DNA from 2 places in the Shuttleworthella sp. MSX8B genome. Region 2 is predicted to be linked to the other one. Evidence: predicted binding sites of a transcription regulator. Region 2 holds the regulator's gene; the other holds the start of a gene.
What was found. Region 2 encodes NrdR, which represses ribonucleotide reductase genes. Its sites were predicted from a motif close to CACAANATNTTGTG; they were not measured.
Positions count from the first base shown of each region.

Region 1 (10,449 bases), on a different contig from region 2:
TTCTCCTCTGGCAGGCGGCAAGCCTGATGATTCACAATGAGATCCTTCTGGTCGGTCCTCTTTCTGCCGGAAGGGAACTGGTTCGCCTGTCTGCAAACCCCATATTCACCAAAAGCGTCTTATTCTCTCTCCTGCGAATCGCGGGGGGAATCTTTCTCGGCAGCCTGCTGGGCCTGTCGGCTTCCTTCGCTTCCTGGCGAAGTCATCTGGTTCGAGACTTCCTCTCCCCTTTTGTCACTATGATCAAGGCTGTGCCTGTAGCTGCCTTCGTCATTCTCCTTCTGATCTGGTTCGGAAGTGACAATATCGCCCTGGTCATCAGTCTCTTAGTGACCTTCCCTATTCTCTATATCAACAGCCTGCAGGCTCTGGATGCTCTGGATCCGCAGATGCAGGAAATGGCTGCGGCTTTTCGTCTTCCCCGCTTCAGCCGACTGCGCTACATTCTTCTGCCCGAAAGTCTCCCCGCTCTGCTTTCCGCCTTCTCCTTAGCCATCGGCATGGGGATCAAGTCCGGCGTTGCCGCCGAAGTCATCAGCCAGACATCTCTCTCCCTGGGCAATGCCCTCTATCGGTCCAAGATCTACCTGGAGACCGGTCAGCTTCTGGCCTGGACCGCCGTCATCATTCTCCTCTCCTGGCTCCTGGAAAAGGGCTGGATTGCCTTGCTCCGGGCAATCATCCTACCGAAGCAAAGGAAAATGCATGCAAGTCCTTTTCCCTCATTCGATCCCCCCTCCCGCAAGATCCCGTCCGGCGCAGTTAATCTCTATCCCCTCTGTCTGGATCATATTCGCATCGGCTATGAAGATCTGACTATCCTGGAAGATTTCTCCTATTCCTTTCTCCCGGGCAGGACCTATGTTCTGACCGGACCCTCCGGTTCCGGCAAGACCAGCCTCCTTATGGCTATATTAAAAAAAGCCGGACACGCCGGCATTGTCTTTCAGGAGAATCGTCTTGTCTTAGACTTCTCCGCAGAAGATAATCTCCGCCTGCTTGATCCCGCGCGCATCAGCCGACCGGCCGCCGCCCGTCTCCTGGCTCCTCTCTTCGACTGTGAGGATTTCCACCCGGAGATCCCCGTCTGTGATTTCTCCGGCGGCATGCAAAGACGGGTGGCGATTGCCCGAGCCTGCATCTCGGCCGCCCCTGTCCTCCTCTTCGACGAGCCCCTGACCGGGCTGGATCAGAAGAATGCGCAGAAAGTCCTGCACTATATTTCGAATATGCGATCCGGCAGAGCAGTCATTTTCACCGCCCACAGAGCAAATCTGCTGCGGGAATATTTCCCTGATCTGGTGGAGATTGCCCTGCCCGCACATGAAGCTATTCCGTGATGGTCAAACAGATCTCCCGTATCCTCCTCTCCTGTATCTGACGATCATCTCTTCCTGAGCGAAGGTTCCTCCGCGCGTCTGACAGAGGATCCTCCGAGCATCTGTGATTCTTTGACAGACAGACTGCATTGACTGACAGAATCCATCCGACGAACTGCGTCAGAAAACATCGAGGAAAATCAGCAGTCCGATCACAACCAGTACCAGGCCGCCGAAAACAGCTGCCTTATCCGCCAGTTTCATTCCAAATCTCCTGCCGATCAAGACTCCAGCCGCGCAGATCAGGAAGGTCACCAGAGCAATGATCAGGGATGCCGCGAGGGACTTGACCAAGCTGAAGGAAGCGAAGGCGAAACCGGTCGAGAGGGCATCTATGGATGTGGCAATTCCCTGCATGGCCAGACTGATCCCTGACAGCTCCTCTGCTTCCTGATCCTCCTGCCTATGAATTCCCTCCCAGATCATCTTAATGCCGATATAGCCCAGAAGAAAGAGAGTAATCCAGGGAATCGCCTTCTCAAAAGCCTCGAAATACCGGACAAGCATGTGCACTGCAAGCCAGCCCAGCATAGGCATAAGAAACTGAAAGAAGGCAAATGTCCCCGCAATCTTTCCCATACTGCCCCGGCTCATGTGCGGGCAGGCCAGACCATTGGCCATGGAGACCGAAAAGGCATCCATAGCCAGGCCTACACCCAGAGCCGCGCTCTGAACGACAAACAGAAATCCCATATTTTCTCCCATAAATCCCTGTCCAAAGCATGTGGCTCTGCCCAGGACCTGTCGGTCATAAATCAGACGATCCATTGATGATAATGATCCGCAACCGATCGCTTCTTCATGATTCGTTCGCTGCCAAATGAACCTTAGAATCGTATCACTCTCACAGAGCCCCGGTCAACCTGCCCTTGGATTGCCCATAGGATTTCGACATGCCGCAAATGCTTTCATCCGCGGGATATTCTGTTATTTTTTTATCAGATGCATATGCAAAGATACACGTATATCTCATTTCATCGAGACTCCTATGCTATAATGCAGTTAGGTTTAGATTTTATGGGAGGAGACTTATGGTTAAGAACGATCAGAATATCAACTCGCTCAAGCACCATATTATGGAGGAAATCGCCAGACTGGCCTGGGCTGATCAATTAACTCCGGAGAACGAGGAGAAGGTGACCTATGAGATCAGCCCCGGTCCCAAGGCCAAATACCGCTGCTGCGTCTACAAGGAGAGAGAGATTGTCCGGGAGCGCATCCGCCTGGCCAAGGGCCTCTGCCCCTCTCCCAACCGCGAGAGCAACAATATCATTCAGGTCATTGACCCGGCCTGCGACGACTGCGCCATGCAGACCTATACCGTCACGGACAACTGCCGCTTCTGCCTGGGCAAGGCCTGTATCAATTCCTGTAAGTTCGGAGCGATCAGCGAGGGAGACCTGCGCATGCACATCGACCCGGCCAAGTGCAAGGAGTGCGGGCAGTGCGCTAAGAACTGCCCTTATGAGGCCATTGTTCACCTGACCCGTCCCTGCAAGAGGGCCTGTCCGGTCGGAGCCATCACCTTCGACGAGTACGGATTCTGCAAGATCGATGAGGAGAAATGCGTCTCCTGCGGTCACTGCATCCACTCCTGTCCCTTCGGCGCCATCGGTTCCAAGACCTATCTGGTCCAGATCATCAAGGCCATTAAGGCAGGCAAGGAAGTAATCGCCATGTGCGCACCCGCCACCGAGGGGCAGTTCGGCGAGGAAATTACCATGGCTTCTCTTCGCAATGCTCTGAAGGAAATCGGCTTCTCCGACATGGTTGAGGTCGGCCTTGGCGGCGACATGACAGCTGCCTATGAGGCTCTGGAATGGTCTGAGGCCCGCAAGGAGGGCCGCAAGATGACTACCTCCTGCTGCCCGGCATTTATCCGCATGCTGCAAAAGCACTTCCCCGACCAGTACAAGGAGAATATGTCCTCGACGGTCTCCCCCATGACTGCTGTCAGCCGCTATCTCAAGGCCACCCATCCCGGCTGTGTGACGGTCTTCATCGGACCCTGCATCGCCAAGAAAGCGGAGTCACAGGATACCTCCGTTCCCGATACCGCCGATTGGGTCATTTCCTATGGAGAATTCCGCGCCCTGCTCCGCTCCAAGGGAGTAGAACCCAAGCCGGTTGACGATCCCTATCAGGAGGCCTCGATCTGGGGCAAGCGCTTCGCCAGCTCCGGCGGCGTTGCCAACGCTGTTATTGAGTGCATGAAGGAGCGGGGCGAGGACACTGACGACATTAAGCTTATGCGCTGCGCCGGCGGTGACGAGTGCCGCAAGGCTCTGACCCTGCTCAAGGTGGGCAAGCTGGACGCCGATTTCGTCGAGGGGATGGTCTGCCCCGGCGGCTGTGTGGGCGGCCCCTCCAAGCACAAGACGGAGATGGAGATCAACAAGGCCCGGGCCGCCCTTTTGCACAAGGCGGACGACCGCAAGGTTTTGGAAAATCTGAAACACTATCCCATGGACAAGTTCTCCATGCACCGGGACGGACATATGTGAGCGGCTCCTTCATTACGGCCCATAGCCCCATGAACCGCAACACAGTCCCATAAACCACAACAATGAATTCATGCTTCCCGCGTATTTCGAGTCTTCCATGAGCGTGAATGGAATGGAAAAGGGGAGGATATTCAGCCATTGACAGGCTGAATATCCTCCCCTTTTATGCTATGGTTTTGGGTCTCCCGGGTTCGTTGCTGCCCGGTCAGTTATGAAAATTCTCTTTGAGGACAAGCTCATCTTTTATTTTCTGGAATTCTTTCTCCCAGTCTTCGGAAGAAGCCTGCGGATTTTTCTGATAGAATTCCTCCTCCAGATCCCGATTCATCTTCTCGATTGGAAGCTGCTTCTGATACACCTTCTTTTGATACTCCCAATACTGGTCTTCACTGTCGAACTGCTTCAGAATCGCCCTATAAATCTGTACGGACTCCGGCGAAACATTTGCCGAATGAAAGTTTTCTCTCATTTCATCAATATATTTCTCCAGCTCACCATCAGACACATCGTAGTTCTTTCGGATCGCCTCATGGTAGAGACTGTTGAACTCCTTACAGTAGACCAGAGCACTCTCGCTTGCCTCTTTCTCTCCCAGACCTGTCGCTAAATAGAATTTCCTGCTCTGCTCATATTGATCCCTTTGAACAGACACGTGTTCTCCTCTCAGGAGGATCTCTCCTGTGTCTCCTTCTTCGATATTTCGACGAAGTGTCTTCGCAAAATCCCCTACCTTTGCAACAGAGAAAAAATCATCACGACTCGCAATAACAATGCCTCCAAAAAGCAAACATCCAATCAGAATTCCTGGCAAGATATACTTCTTACACTTCATGATCTTCTCCCCTCCCTCCTTCAATGTGTCCACAGTGACATTGTTGTGCTTATTGTTCTAATGGGAACAATACTTCCATTACAATGAACCGACGCGTTCATCAGTCCTTTAACATTTGTTTTCCTGTCTAGTAAAACCTTATCCGTATTTTTATAGCATGAGCAAAATTGCCATGGCGAGCCATACATGGCCTGTTGCTGTGACCATACAAGAAAAGTTCTTCCATTAGAATGTCTGACCACCCCATCTCTACTATATGGCGCTGAGGTCGCATATGCTCTTCTAAATAAAATACTACGCTCGCGACTGTAAAACTGCGTATCTCTCCCCCATTTCCGATGATATTCGGTGTAACGAATCCTGATCGTTGCACTTGCCCATCCTCCTCCTGGAACAGCAAACAAAAATGTTTTCTCATTTCCTGCAAATTTATAATTTTCTGCTTGAACCGGAATACAAGCAAAAATCGGAATCATCAAAAACAATACCAGGCATAACTTACAAAGTTTTTTCATCATAACTTGACCTCCATGACTTTAGAAATCAGTTCATAAACTCCAAAAGTTACCATTTTGTTGTTGACTAATTTCCTCTTCTAGTTCTTCTCATACCTCCTTTCTACAAAGTCCCTCCACAACAAAGACCGATCGCCTTCCCTATTTATACATCTATGATGATTTGTATATTGCTTTTTCTTTAAAATAGCATCTATTTGTTTTTTTGTAAAGTAATATAAAAAATGTATTTTTCACAAACATATAAAAAATGTTTTTTGCAAACTACGAACTACGATTTATGAAACATACTCTTTCGCTTTTATCTAGATATGCTGGTTTTCCTCTTTATACAGAAATCAAATATGGAATGCTCGTTACGCGAGCATTCCATATTTATAAAATAAAAAGAGGGATATCCTGCCATCTCTGACCGGCATATCCCTCTTTGTCATTTATAATTCCTTTGTCTGTCCGGCCTCCTGAAGAAAAGACCGTTCCTAACTTTTCCTCTGCATCATCCCTGTGGCATATCAGCTATGCACATCCTTCCCTTACAGATGCAGCACCCGGTCCGCGATCTCGGCTGTCCTTCCCTGGTTCCAGAACTGGGTGCCGATATAGCCGCAGGTCCTTCTGGCCACATGCATCAGAGCCTGATCGGTATTTCCGCAGTTGGGACATCTCCAGATCAGCTTGCCTGTCTCATCCCTGACAATCTGAATCTCCCCGTCGAATCCGCAGACCTCGCACATATCGCTCTTGGTATTGAGCTCCGCATAGACAATCGTATTGTAAATGTGCTTCATGACTGCCAGCACGGCAGGGATATTGGACTGCATATCCGGGACTTCGACATAGCTGATGGCCCCGCCCGGAGACAGTACCTGGAATTCGGCCTCCTTGGACAGCTTGTCGAAGGCATTGATCTCCTCTGCCACATGGACATGATAAGAGTTGGTGATATAGTTCTTATCCGTGACATGAGGAATCTTGCCGAAGCGCTTCTGCAGGCACCTGGCGAACTTGTAGGTAGTGGACTCCAGAGGCGTCCCGTAAACAGAGTAGTCAATGTTCTCGATCTTCTTCCACTCGTTGCACTTGTCGTTGAGCATCTGCATGACGGCCAGGCCAAACTCTTTTCCGGCGTCAGAAGTATGAGAGACATGCCTCATATAGAAGACGCACTCCGCCAGTCCCGCATAGCCCAAAGACATGGTGGAATAACCGTCATAGAGAAGCTTGTCAATGGTCTCCCCGGGCTCCAGACGGGCCAGGGCGCCGTCCTGCCAGAGAATGGGCGCCACATCCGATGGCGTTCCCAGAAGACGCTCATGGCGAAGCCGCATGGCCCTGTGGCAGAGATCCAGCCGATCCTCCATGATCTTCCAGAAGAGCTCTTCGTCTCCTCCAGAGGAGCAGGCTGCATCGACCAGATTGATGGTGACAACTCCCTGATTGAAGCGTCCATAGTACTTGTGCTTCTTCTCATCGTAATTGCCGGCCTTGCCGATATTGCCAACCCCGGCATCCGTAAAGCGGTCCGGTGTCAAAAAACTCCGGCAGCCCATGCAGGGATAGACATCTCCCTTGTACTCAAGCATCTTCTTCTCGGAGATATAATCGGGCACCATGCGCTTAGCGGTGCACTCCGCAGCCAGCCTGGTCACATAGAAGTACTTGCTGCCCTCCTCCACATTGTCGTCCTGCAGGACATAGATGAGCTTGGGAAATGCCGGCGTAATATAGTTGCCTCTGCGGTCCTTGATTCCCTGGATTCTCTGGCGGAGCATCACCTCAATGACCATAGCCAAGTCATCACGCTGACGGCCTTCAGGTACTTCATGCAGGTACATGAAGACTGTGACGAAGGGAGCCTGACCGTTGGTGGACTGGAGGGTAATCAGCTGGTACTGGATGGTCTGGCAGCCGGACTCAACCTCCTTGCGAACCTCTTTCTCCACCAGCTCGTTGAACTTATCCTCAGAGATCTCAACACCGGCCTCTGCCAGTTCCTCACTCAGACGGTTTCGAATCTTCCTGCGGCTGACATCGACAAAGGGCGCCAGGTGAGACATAGTGATGGTCTGTCCGCCATACTGGCTGGATGCCACCTGGGCCACGATCTGCGAAGCGACCGTGCAGGCCGTCGCGAAGCTGTGGGGCGTGTCGATATGGGTGCCGGAAATGCAGGTCCCGTTCTGCAGCATATCATCCAGGTTCACCAGACAGCAGTTGTGCATATGCTGGGCGAAATAATCGGCATCGTGAAAATGAATGATCCCGTTCTTATGGGCCGCCACAATATCTTCCGGAAGCAGATAGCGGTTGGTGTAGTAGCGGGACCACTCCCCGGCCATATAGTCACGCTGGACAGACAGAACGGTCGGGTTCTTGTTGGAGTTCTCCTGCTTGACCTCCTCATTCTCCCGCTCGACAACACCGGCGATCTTCTGATCGATTGCGCTCATCTTGCGCATCTCGTTATGCTTGTAGCGATAGGTGATATAGAGACGGGCCACCTTGTGCTTGCCGCTTCCCATGAGGGCGTCTTCCACCTTATCCTGGATCTCCTCAACTGACAGGTCGCGACCGGTATTCTCGGCATCCTTCATAATGCCGTAAGCCATACCTGCAATCTCGCCCTCAGTCAGCCGCTCAGAGACAATTCCCTCCTCGTTATTGGCTTTCTGAATCGCCTTGATGATCTTGTCCAGATCAAAGGGCACGCGCTCCCCGGAGCGCTTCATCACATAGACCATGTGATTGCTCTCATCCATGTTTCCATCCAGACTCTCGTCGTACATTTCTTCCTCCCCGTTTTCGTCCAAAAACTGTATCAATATCATAATCAATTTGTCGTACGAGAATCATTATAGGGGCTTGCCGATTTCTTGTCTATGTACAAGTATCACAAAAAAGCACTAGATATTGTATTCGTTTTTTCTTTTAATACATCATATTCCTATATTGACCTCTTTGTCCTCATATGTTATGTGTCGCATGAATTGTGTGTTAATTTGACGCAATTCTGGATATTGCCTGCTTGAACAGGTATCAATTCTATAGCCATCGCCACAAAAACAGCCACCCGCGCTTGCCTTCGCTCTCGATGAGCATCTGCAAGACAGGTGACTGCTTTCGTTGATGTCATAAAATATACGGCCGATGGGACTTGAACCCATACATCGGAAAGATACAAGAACCTAAATCTTGCGCGTCTGCCAATTCCGCCACGGCCGCCCTTAAGAGGCCTCTCATAAGACCTCCTCTATCGTATTGGATTTTTTCCTATAATTCAATCCCTGCCAGGCGCAAAATCTAGCCGTCAAGAGCAGCTGCTCATCTCCCCGGATCCCTGTCCCCTCAAATTCCCCGGAAGATAAAATTAAACTCCAGCTTCCTGCTGTTGTCGATGCAGTATTCCGGATGTACAAGAGCGCCCCAGCTGTCATCGCCGCCTACCCCCATCTGGGCTCTGGAAATCCGAATCCAGGTCTTATCCACCCGGGGTAGCTCATAGGCGTGCTGGGCACAGTCGATCATATCCGGAGAATAGGGCAGAGCTGAGAAATGGAAGGGACTGTCAGCCATCGCAAAAAGAACGCCATGCCCCTCTGTATCCATACACTCAGCCCAGCGGACGTCAATCTTGTTGCCGCACTCAGAGGGACGCAGATAGCTGGCCATGTTGTCCGCCACCCGATTGGAGAAGAGATCAAGCTTCCCATGCGGACGGTCCGCATAGGTCTCCTGGGGGCCTCTTCCATACCAGCGCAGTTTCTCATAATCGGCTTCCATGGTAAAGAGCAGGCCAAACTCCGGCAGCTGACCGATCTCCGCTGTCGGCTCCACCTCCAAATGGCAAGCCACGCTGCCGTCTGAATAAACCCGGTAGCTCAAAAAGCAGTCCCGGCTCGGGCTTGTGGCCAGGTGATACGTGTAGGTCACTCTGACAGAATCCTCCAGCTCCTCAAATCGATAGTAGTCAGCCGCCCTGCCGTGTTCCTTCATCATAGAGGAAAAGCTGCTGGCGATCTTCCACTGGCCTGACCGGAGGGGCTGCATATTCCCCAGATCATTCTCTGTCATGGGGCGCCAGAAATTAGGGCGGGGAATATCGCAAAAGAGCATTTTATCCCTGTAGCAATAGGAAACTATTCCCCCGAAGCGCCCGGAGAAGAGGACGGAGAAATCCTCTCCGTAAACGCCGGTATTCATCCAGCCCCTGGCGACACGAAGCTTGCTCTTTCCATCTCCAACCAGACGCTGTCTGCCCTGTGGTCGTTTTTTTTCATCCGCATTTTCTTCTTGATTTTTCGCTACAGCTTTGTCAGGCAGGGCTTCGCCGTTTTCCAGTTCACAGCCACTTTTTATCTCACTGCCATCTCCTGACACGCAGCTGTCTTTTGGTGCATATGCCCTCTTCGCCAGCAGGACGCTGCTGTCAAATGCCCCATAGACTCCCTGTCCATAGGCAACCTCGTGTCCTGCTTTGGCCCAGGCTCTGTCCTCCCTGAGCCGGAAAGAAATCTCCTCCACATACTCTCCCTCTTCCTGAGGAATCGGAATCGGAAGCTCGATGGTCTTCTCTGACAGAGGAGCCAGAGACAGCTGCAGGGGCATTTGCGCAATCAGCTTACCCTCCCTCTTGAGCACGGCGACAGACTCGTACGCAGAGAGATCTGTGAAGAGGTTGTCATTGCAGATGGTAACCTGTCTGTCACAAAAGGTCAGCCGGATACTGCTGTAGTTATACTTGACCTCCTGCATCTTGGGGGAGACCTCATGCCCCTCTCCCCCGTAGACAATGCCGTTGCCGGAGAAGGAGTAATCGCAGGGGCGATCGCCGAAGTCGCCGCCATAGGCCTCATAGTCCTCGCCAAAGCGATTCTTAGTCGTAATGGACTGATCTGCGAAGTCCCAGATAAAGCCTCCCTGATAGCGGGGCTCTGTATCCGTCAGATCCGTGTACCTATGCATCGCTCCGCAGGAGTTGCCCATGGCGTGGGCATACTCACAGCTGATGTAGGGCTTATCTGTCTCCTTTAAGGTCTGCCGGATCTGATCCACAGAGTAATACATGGTTGAATAGATGTCTGTCGTGTCCGGATAGCGGCTGTCATGGGTCACTCCCTCGTAATGAACCAGGCGGGAAGGATCCCAGCGCCGAAAATGCTGACTCATCTCATAGAAAACCGAACCGCCGAGAGACTCATTCCCGCAGGACCAGATCAGGA
Region 1 is NZ_JAQT01000034.1:764-11,212, reverse strand. Features, by position in the region: gene HMPREF1508_RS09740 (ATP-binding cassette domain-containing protein) at 1-1,340, shown strand, start outside; gene HMPREF1508_RS08760 (manganese efflux pump MntP) at 1,500-2,147, opposite strand; gene HMPREF1508_RS08755 (4Fe-4S dicluster domain-containing protein) at 2,411-3,883, shown strand; gene HMPREF1508_RS08750 (hypothetical protein) at 4,089-4,535, opposite strand; gene HMPREF1508_RS10270 (hypothetical protein) at 4,736-5,233, opposite strand; gene nrdD (anaerobic ribonucleoside-triphosphate reductase) at 5,764-8,016, opposite strand; tRNA gene HMPREF1508_RS08735 (tRNA-Leu) at 8,370-8,452, opposite strand; partial or broken gene HMPREF1508_RS08730 (glycoside hydrolase family 2 TIM barrel-domain containing protein) at 8,576-10,449, opposite strand, start outside.
Region 1: nrdD (anaerobic ribonucleoside-triphosphate reductase) is a predicted target of NrdR. The motif match lies at 8,132-8,145, and genes of this name have one in related genera.

Region 2 (10,449 bases):
ACCTCATCTCTGGCATTGCCCATAGCCACGCCAATTCCGGCATATTCCATCATCTCCAGGTCATTGAAGGCGTCCCCGAAGCTGACGGAATTCTCCCGGTCAATTCCATAGTAGTCCAGCGCCCGTTCCATTCCCCTGGCCTTGGTAATTCCCCGGATGGTGATCTCCCCGGAGTACTGGTCCATGACATCCGCGAAAGAGGCCGGCAAAACCGAGAAATAGTCGCTGGTCTGATCGGCAAGTTCGTCGACTGTGACATCCGCCCAGTTGTAGAAGAGCTTCTCCACTCCCTTCACCCGATCAAAATTATCCACAACATGGACGCCTTCCAGGACAGAGTCCATATTTCCCCCGGAAATGCCCAGCTTCTTAAAACCCTCTCTGATCTGCTTAAGACCGCGCGGCGTAACGTAAGATCCGTCCTCCACCTGCAGCCCCACCATGATATCATGGGCCAGAAAGAAATCCGTCAGGGGCTTGAGCTCCTCCTCCTTCATCGTCTCGTGATAAATCAGATTCCCGTCGCATTTGACATAGGCCCCCGCGGCGCAGACATAGCCGTCAAAGCCAAAGTCAATCAGCTGCGGGTAGATCTGGGCGAAATTGCGGCCTGTGGACAAAAGAAGCTTATGTCCATTCGCCCTGGCCCGCTTCAGGGCTCTTTTTGCCGAGTCCAAAAAAACGCCCTTCTGATTGACCAGGGTCCCGTCGATATCAAAAAATAAAGCCTTCGTCTCCATGCTTCTCTCCTCAATAATCCACTCCCAAATCTCCCTCATCCCTCAAATCAACCGGAATACAGGCAGCGCATGTGGTCTCTTGTCATAACGAAAGGGGCCAAGAATCTCTTCTCGCCCCTTAGAATATACAATATTCAGCTCATCCGCACTGTTGGACAGGAAAGGAATTCCGTTGGATAAAGAACCCCTCCAAGAAAAGAATTACGCCATCCAGGGAATCTGCCGGACAAAAACACCTCCAGACAGAAATCCCTCCAGGCAGGCCCCCTTAGATTACATTCAACTGTAATCTTCTCCGATAGATCGGATCTATCCGCTCCAGACTCCTTCTCGCCCGGTGGTAAAGATTTCGGTTGATAGAAATCACACACACTGTTGACGCTCCATGATACTCCTTGCGCCGATAGAAGGGTACTTTCTTCACATTCAGTGAGTAAGAAATGGAATCCTCGTTCAAGGCCTCAATCGTAGAACTGGAAGCTCTGTGATTCGTGGACACACAGAGCACGACATCCTTATTAATGTGCTTGTCAAAGCGCAACTCTCTCATACCTAACATAGCTATCACCCCTGTTAGGTCTATTTTATACAAGATCTAGCGAATCTTCCACTGTGTATTCCACTAAATCTATGATTTCTGTAACTTTCAGCAACTTGGTCAAAAGTCTGCGGAATTACCAGATCTTGTATGTTCAATCTGCCAAATCCACTAGAAAGTCCCCCCTTTACAGAAGGCATCCGGCCTTGTGAAAGAGAGAAAATCTCTTTCAAATCCAGCCATTTCCGCAAGATGTCCGGGCGAAAACCCCAGGCGCAATATGAAATGGTATTGCGGCCCCTGTCAGACTTTCACAAGTGGTTCGGGCACAAGTCAAGACGGATTTCGTGACGATTGATGCATCCAAGTCACTCGGTCAAGCGGTACAGCGCGGCAACAGCATCCCTGTCCAAAATCAAGTCGGCATGCTCCCGGAAGGTCAGAAAGCCCTCCTCTTCCGCATACATAAAATCAGCGTACTCTGAGATAGACAGGGCGCATTTGGCCACTACATCCACCTGATCCGCAAAGAAGAGACGAAGATAGTAGATTTGATCTCTTCGGTAGAGTTCAGAGGGGATCTCCCTGGGCAATTCTGTATGAGTCAGCATTCCCAGCAAATGCTCAAAGCTCGAAAACTCCGCCCAGAGAGGCTTGTCCAACTGCGCCAGAAGATTCTTTCGTCCGACGGACTGCCGGGCGATCTCCTCTCCCATTCTGGCCATAACCATGTCCGACGCCGTAGGAGGCCGCTGACTGATATCAATCTCCGCGGAGGCAACCGCAGGCGCCCTGGCCGCATCCTTGCCGTGGCTGACGCCCTCGCTCTTCTGCTCAGGTCTGTTTTCAAGTTCCTGTGCCGACTGAGTCAGCGATAGTCCCTCTCCGGACTCGGTTTCCTTCTGACCATCCCCGGCATCCGGGTTCAGCCCGAGTTCGCTCAGGGTATCCTTGAGCTGGTCTATCACGTCGTGGAGGCTTTCTTCCTGTCCGCCGGAGATCATCATGGATACATCCCCTCCGGGCATAACAGACAGCTGTACCGAGAGTGCCTCTTCACTGGCTGTGAAATTGACCTCTTCCCTGGCCTCCTCCAAAACATAGCGGAGGAAGGTCTCCGCCTTCTTGCGATCCTCTAAGAGGTCGTCCAGTTGAATGTCGTAGCTGGACATCTCGTCCGCTGTAATCGTACAGCGAATGGCATTATCACTGATTTTCTTGAACTTCAAATGGACTCACCTCCTCCGTATAAATTTTCCCGTCCTTATTGTCCTTCAGGAGAGACCTGATGTCAAACGCACAGTCCCATAGGTCGGCAGATTACTCTCTATGGCATCTATAATGTAGACGATATCGTTTTCACTGTCCTATGCGCTGATAGGTCGCTCTCCGTAGCATTTATAACGCAGACCATGTCGTCGCCGCAGCTCCGTGTGCAGGCAGGTCACTTCCAGCCCCATGCAATAACAAATCGACAACCATATCAGACCATGAGAAAAAGAATTAGGGCTGTCTGAAAATGCGGCCGTGTTAACAAGGGTCCATATCAGCCTGTGAAAAAACATAGGAATTCTATGACAAGAAAGGCTGACCACCTCTTCGCACCGCATCCAAAGTACATGTGCGATCTCTCGTGATCAGCCTTCTGTTCTCTCAGCCCCTTTGGCTATGCAGGAGATGGGACTTGAACCCACACGATATTGCTACCGGCAGATTTTGAGTCTGCTGCGTCTGCCATTCCGCCACTCCTGCGAATGATCCTGCCCTCTGCAGAACCGCTGAAAAGTATACTATCATAGACTCGAAAGAGAATGCAAGGCAAATTCTGACACAGGCTCCTGTCGTCTGCGGGCAGCTTGACCAGGTCCTGTCGTCTGCGGGCAGCTTGACCAGGTCCTGTCGTCTGCTGAGTCTTACTTTCGTCTTACCTGCCGGCCTCCCAGTTCATCCCATCCAGGATATCAAAACAATCAAAGGTCGCAAAATAGTCCCTGGGGGTCTGGGCCCGGCGAATCAGTTCAAAGCTTCCATCCTCCTTGAGCAGAATTTCGGAGCTCCACAGGCGGGCATTGTAGTTGTATCCCATAGAAAAGCCATGGGCGCCGGTATCGTGGATGAAGAGCAGATCTCCATTCTCAATGGCTGGCAGCTTGCGGTCGATGGCAAATTTGTCATTGTTCTCGCAGAGAGCACCTGTCACATCATAGACCTCGGTCAGCGGAGCATTCTCCTTTCCCAAAACCGTAATGTGATGGTATGCCCCATACATGGCCGGCCGCATCAGATTAGCCGCGCAGGCATCCACGCCAATATAGTCCTTGTAGGTGTGTTTGGCGTGAATCGCCCGCGTGACCAGGCCTCCGTGGGGACCCATCATAAAGCGCCCCATCTCCGTATAGATCGCGATCTGATCCATGCCCGCAGGAACCAGCACCTCATCATAGACCCTGTGAACGCCCTGGCCGATGGCCATAATATCATTGGGTGTCTGGTCCGGCGAATAGGGAATACCGACACCGCCCGACAGGTTGATAAAGTCGAACCTGATCCCAAGCTCCTTTGAGATCTCCGCGACAAGGGTAAAGAGGGTTCTGGCCAGAGTCGGATAATAATCGTTTGTCACCGTATTGGAGCAAAGGAAGGCATGAATGCCAAAGTGCTTCACCCCTTTTTCCTTGAGAATTCGATAGGCCTCTATAATCTGAGCGTGAGTCATACCATACTTGGAGTCACCGGGATTATCCATGATGCCATTGGCAAGCTCATAGATGCCGCCCGGGTTATAACGGCAGCATACGGTATCCGGCAGGGGGCCGACCTCCCTCTCATAGAAATCAATGTGACTGATATCATCAAAATTAATGATAGCCCCGATCTGAGCGGCATAGCGGAACTCTTCCGCCGGAGTGTCATTAGAAGTGAACATAATCTCATGCCCCTTCAGACCAATGGCGTCCGAGAGCATGAGCTCACTCAGCGAAGAGCAGTCCGTCCCGCAGCCGTATTCCTGCAGAATTTTGATCAGAAAGGGGTTGGGGGTCGCCTTGACAGCAAAGTACTCGCGGAAGCCCGGATTCCAGGCAAAGGCCTCCCGCACGTCACGCGCCTTCTGTCGGATTCCCTTTTCATCATATACATGGAAGGGCGTGGGATACCTGGCCGCAATTTCTTCTGCCTTTTCCCTGGTCAAAAAAGGGATCTTATCCATCAGTCTACCTCCTCGGATTCATTTGCAAAAGGCTCGCTCAGCTCTTAATTCGATGTCTTCATCTTCAAGAAGTTCCCTACAAAGAAGATTCTCAAAGTCTGACCCAAAAACTCATCTGTAATAGAGGTGAGAAAAAAGGAACCGCCCGCAGTTTCCCGCGGAACAGCCCCTTTTCTTCTCTCGTCCATAACGAGTTACAAAGCTAGCGACGAGAATCGAACTCGTGACCTCCTCACTACCAATGAGGTGCGCTACCATCTGTGCCACGCCAGCCTGTTGGCTCTATCGCCGACTTGGATAATATACTATAAGCCTATCTGGAGTGTCAAGCGACATTTCCAGTTAAAGAAAGCACCCGGATGATCTCCGAGTGCCCTCCCAATCTCATAACAAACCTGTGATACAGGGCTCTTGCTCTCTCAGACGCGCTTCAGATACTCGCCGGTTCTGGTGTCAATCTGAATGACATCGCCTGTAGAAACAAAGAGGGGAACCTGGACCTGGGCTCCGGTTTCCACTGTCGCCGGCTTGGTCGCGCCCTGCGCGGTATTGCCGGCAAAACCGGGCTCTGTCTCGGTAACAGCCAGCTCAACAAAGAGAGGAGGCTCGACGGCAAATACCTCTCCCTGATAGGAGATCACCTTGCACATCTCGTTCTCCTTGACGAATTTGAGCGCGTCTCCTATTGCGTCCTTGGCAAGGGCGATCTGATCGTAGGTCTCAACATCCATGAAGTAATAGAGATCTCCATCGTTGTAGAGATACTGCATATCCTTGCGGTCAATATGCGCAGCGGGGAACTTCTCCGTTGGGCGGAAGGAGGTCTCAACAACACCGCCGTTTTTGATGTCCTTGAGCTTGGTGCGGACGAAAGCGGCTCCCTTCCCGGGTTTTACGTGCTGGAACTCGATAACCTGACACACCTTGCCGTCGTATTCGATTGTAACACCATTTCTGAAATCGCCTGCTGTTACCATTGTGATGATCCTCCTTATATTTGATGCAAATGAACCCTTGATTCACACGTGCTCAAAAATCCACAGATTGCACTTTATTATAGCGAAAAGCCAAAAGACGCGCAAGCAAGCCCATCCAAAGCCCATCCGCTGTGCGCATCGGCCTATTTCTCTGTCTACGGCAGCCTATCCTCTGCGCGCTGCGCCGGCGTCTTCTCTGTGCGACATCGGTGCATTTTCTGTACGACACCGGTGTATCTCTGCTCGACGCCGATGCACTCCCTGCGCACAAATCCGACTTCTCCCCTGCGCTCACAGCTCCCGACCCTCGATCGTGCGTTTCTCAATCTCATGAATCAGGCGAACCCGGTCTGCATGCCTGCCCCCAAGAAATTCCGCCCCAAGATAGGCGTCCAGGATTGCCCTGGCCATTTCAGGGCCGACAATGCGGGCCCCGAAGCAGATGATATTGGCATCGTTGTGTTCTCTGGCCAGGCGGGCAGAGACAGGGTCGGAAACGCTGGCCGCACGAATTCCCTCTACTTTATTCGCCGCAAGGGCAATGCCGATACCGGTACCGCAGATCAAGACCCCGCAATCCACCTCTTTTCTTGCGACCGCCCTGGCAACTGCCTCTCCATAATCCGGATAATTGACACTGGCGTCCTCGTCTGTGCCAAAGTTCACCAGTTCATGCCCCAGATTTCCCAGATAATCCATCATCTCAAATTTCAGGGCCGTTGCCGCGTGGTCATTGCCGATTGCGATTTTCATCTTCCGCTCCTCGCCTTGCGCTCAAATTTTGCCAACTTTACTTCTTCTCATCCTTGAGCATTTTCGCCAGCTCATTCATGAAGGTGTCCACATCCTTAAATTCACGATAGACGGAGGCAAAGCGCACATAGGCGACCGGATCCAGCTCAGACAGCTTGTCCATGACCAGCTGGCCAATCATTGTCGACTCGACTTCCTTGCCCTCTCCCGTAAAGATTGCGGCCTCAACCTCATCCGCCAGCTTGTTGATCTGATCTATAGAGACCGGGCGCTTATGGCAGGCGCGGATAATGCCGCCGACCACCTTGTTGCGGTCATACTGCTCCCGGGTGTTATCCTTCTTGATGACAATCAGGGGGATCGTCTCCACCTTCTCATAGGTGGTAAAGCGCTTATTGCAGTCGTCACAGACCCTTCTTCTGCGGATAGAGGTATTGTCATCCGCCGGCCTGGAGTCAATTACTCTGGTGTTGTCGCTGCCGCAAAATGGACATTTCATAGCTTGATCCTCCCTTATACATTGAAGCGGAAATTAATGATATCTCCGTCCTGAACCACATATTCCTTGCCCTGGAGGCCGACAAGTCCTGCCTCCTTCGCCGCATGCATGCTCCCCTGCTCCATCAGATCCTTATACTTGACCACCTCAGCGGCGATAAAGCCCCGCTCAAAATCCGTGTGAATCTTGCCCGCGGCCTGAGGAGCCTTCGTCCCTCTTGTGATGGTCCAAGCCCGGGTCTCGTCCTCACCGGTCGTCAGGTAAGAGATCAGGCCCAAAAGCTCATAGGAAGCCTTAATCAGCTTATCCAGTCCGGACTCCTTCAGGCCAAGATCCTCCAGAAAGGCCTGCCGCTCGTCGTCTTCCAGCTCGGAGATTTCCGCCTCCATCTGGGCGCAGACCACGAAGACCTGTGCCCCGTGCTCGCCTGCGTAATCGCGCACCTGCTTGACGTAAGCATTGTTCGCGCCATCATCTGCCATGTCGTCCTCGGAGACATTGGCCGCGTAAATCACCGGCTTGGCAGTCAAAAGGTCATACTGCCTGAAGTATTTCTCCTCATCCTCATCCGCGGGTTCAAAGGCAGAGGCCATATTCCCCTCTTCTAAAAACTGGTAGAGACGGTTGAGCAATTCCGCCTCCTTGCGGGCGGTCTTATCATTTCTGGCCTGTTTGCCCACCTTGGCCCTGCGCCTCTCAACAATCTCCATGTCCGAAAAGAGAAGCTCCAGATTGATGGTCTCAATATCCCGGATGGGGTCTACCGAACCATCAACATGGATGACATTGCCGTCGTCGAAACAGCGAACCACATGTACGATCGCGTCGCACTCACGAATATTGCCAAGGAACTGATTTCCAAGGCCCTCTCCCTTGGAGGCTCCCTTGACCAGTCCCGCAATATCGACGAACTCAATAACAGCCGGAATGGTCTTCCTGGAGTGATTCATCTCTGTCAGAACACGCAGACGCTCATCGGGAACCGACACCACCCCAACATTGGGATCAATGGTGCAGAAAGGATAGTTGGCCATCTCCGCTCCCGCCTTGGTCAATGAATTAAAGAGGGTGCTTTTCCCCACATTCGGGAGTCCTACGATACCTAATTTCATACCTTTTTCCGCTCTCCTTTGACTGTTTGATTCACCGCGGCTTTCTTCCCTTATTTCCGCTCATATGGCCGGCATAAAAAGGAAGAGTCCAACAAACTACCATAGTATAGCAGTTGAACTCCTCTTTCTCAAAGTAATTATTCTTGGGAACAGCGTTTAGAGCCTGTCCCTGACCATCATCAACGCATATCCAAGCAGATTTTGTCCTTTCCATTTGCTTCTATCAAGGCGATCCGGGTCTGTCATGGATAAGCCTATGCCCCATATTCTGTCCCTGACTGCACATTCAGCCAGAATCGCGCCACCAGTATCCATTAGCTGCTCCTTTAGTTCCTGATTCTGAGAGAATTTAGCCATTAGCCCCTCATAAACAACAATCTGCCTAATGCCATTCCAGACGTGATCATCATATCCACTGACTGCACGGCCAAGCTGCTTAATTTTGGCCACATCTTCCGTTTTCATTATCTGAGAAGCAATATCTTCATCATAGAAGCAGGCAGCCTTCTGATACATCATATACTGTTCCATAGATAAAAACTCTGTTCCTTGAACAGTGAAATGGGACAGATACCAGTTGCTTAAAAAGCCGTATTTTTCGTCTGGATTGTGAAATCCTATCACTGTCATTCGGTCTCACCCACTTTTTTTACTGCCAGATCAAGGTCAGGCCCCTGTCTTCCGGCAAGGTTTATGACTGCACTGCCAGCTGTTCCAGGGTCACCCCCTTCTCATACTCTCGTCGATAGCAGAGTGAGCACTGTCTGTATCTCTGAAATGTCTCCTCCGCCCGATTCCGGTTCTCATACACCTTCCAATAACCGACGCACTGGACGCCCCGGCTGGGACTCTGAATGAATCCCCGGACATCCGCCGGCGGATATCCCAAAAAGAGGCCGATTTCATGGGGAAAGTCCTCGTCATTTGCCAGATGCTGCAGAAGCTGTGTCAGACAGGATTGCGTATTTCCCGGGCAATATCCCCGCTTTCGCAGGATTTCCGCGGCTTCCGGGTCCAGGAGATCACGCTTTAGAAATGCCGGCCGGTACAGGTAAATCAGCGCTCGATTCCCCCTCCGTTTGACCGGGATGGCCCGAAGCCCCCGTCTCCTCAGAACCCGGTTGATTTCCCTTGCCTCCTGATAGGCCTCCTCCCTCGAATAAACCGAAATGGAAAAGAGATTCCCTGTCTTGATTGCGGCCAATGTGGGCGCGCAATGTTCAATGAGATATCGCTCCGGCATTTTCCTCTCCTGTCTACAGGTATAAGCAGATATTAGGTCCCTGACGATTTTGCAGGCCACATGGCAAAATCTGAAGTTCATAGACACAGGTTTTAATGTCTTTTATCGTGTCAGAGTTAGCTTTAGCTAACATATATCTTATCCGCTTTTCCCCGTCTGTCAAGAGCTATCTCCTGTCCAGATTTCAGTGTACCGGTCTCATAGGATAATTCGAACTTGCCTGCCATAAAACTCGTGTTACAATAGGAGCGTTACAATCAATTTTGAGCAAAAAAGCTCATTTTCCATGTAAGGAGGATTTCCTATGTCTCATTGGGGAAAAATCGGATTATTTGTAGGCGGCGTGATCTTTGGCACAGCCGGTATCAGCATCTTAAAGAGCGATGATTTAAAGAAGGCATATACCCACTGCACAGCTGCCGCTCTCAGAGGTAAGGAAGGTGTGATGAAGACCGCCACAAGCCTCAAGGAGAACTGTGACGATATTTATGCCGACGCGCAGGACATCAATGAAAAGCGGGCTCACGAAGCTGAGAAGAAGGCCATCGTTGACGCCAAGGCCAAGATCGAGGAGGCCAAAGCACACCTTGAGGAGCTCGAGGCCGCCCGCAAGGACGCCGCAGCTGACGCTGAGGAATAAGGTATGAATTGTAAGATCCTGCATGAATCCTCCGGCCGCATGCGTGTGCACATCGATCGCTTTCGCATGACGCTCGATCAGGCAGATCTTGTCGAATACAGTCTGCGCAGTCAGGATTTCGTCAAATCAGTCAAGGTCTATGACCGCACCGGGGATGCCATCATCTCCTATCAGAGGGGCAGCCGCCGCAAGGTCATTGACTTCCTCTCTGCTCTCAACTATGAGGACGAGGCATTTTTATCTCTTGTCCCCGAGCACACCAGCCGAGCCATGCAGCGCAAGTACGAGGAGAAACTGGTCTGGAGCGTACTGGCCAAGGGCTTTCGCAGCCTTTTCTTCCCGGTGGGCCTGAACACAGCTATCACAGTGATTCATGCTCTCCCCTATTTCATCAAGGGCCTTAAGTCTCTCCTGTCCTGGAAAATCGAAGTCTCCGTTTTAGACGCGGCCGCCATCGGCACTTCTCTGGTACGCGGAGACATCGGAACAGCGGGAAGTATCATTTTTCTGCAGCATATCGGTGACATCTTAGAGGACTGGACCCACGAGAAATCTGTCGACGATCTGGCCGAGATGATGAGCCTGCACGTAGACCATGTCTGGGTGCAGACAGAGGACGGCGATGAAGTCCTGATGTCTGTCAAGGACATCAAGCCGGGTGATCGAATCATCCTTCGGACCTCCAACGTCATTCCTCTTGATTCCACGGTCATCTCCGGACAGGCCAGTGTCAACCAGG
Region 2 is NZ_JAQT01000033.1:155,253-165,701, forward strand. Features, by position in the region: gene HMPREF1508_RS08410 (HAD family hydrolase) at 1-740, opposite strand, end outside; gene HMPREF1508_RS08415 (hypothetical protein) at 1,009-1,299, opposite strand; gene HMPREF1508_RS08420 (adaptor protein MecA) at 1,647-2,507, opposite strand; tRNA gene HMPREF1508_RS08425 (tRNA-Leu) at 2,948-3,030, opposite strand; gene HMPREF1508_RS08430 (diaminopimelate decarboxylase) at 3,203-4,486, opposite strand; tRNA gene HMPREF1508_RS08435 (tRNA-Thr) at 4,687-4,759, opposite strand; gene efp (elongation factor P) at 4,906-5,463, opposite strand; gene rpiB (ribose 5-phosphate isomerase B) at 5,755-6,216, opposite strand; gene nrdR (transcriptional regulator NrdR) at 6,254-6,715, opposite strand; gene ychF (redox-regulated ATPase YchF) at 6,730-7,827, opposite strand; gene HMPREF1508_RS08460 (NADAR family protein) at 7,984-8,457, opposite strand; gene HMPREF1508_RS08465 (DUF3793 family protein) at 8,519-9,070, opposite strand; gene HMPREF1508_RS08470 (DUF6110 family protein) at 9,375-9,710, shown strand; gene HMPREF1508_RS08475 (heavy metal translocating P-type ATPase) at 9,714-10,449, shown strand, end outside.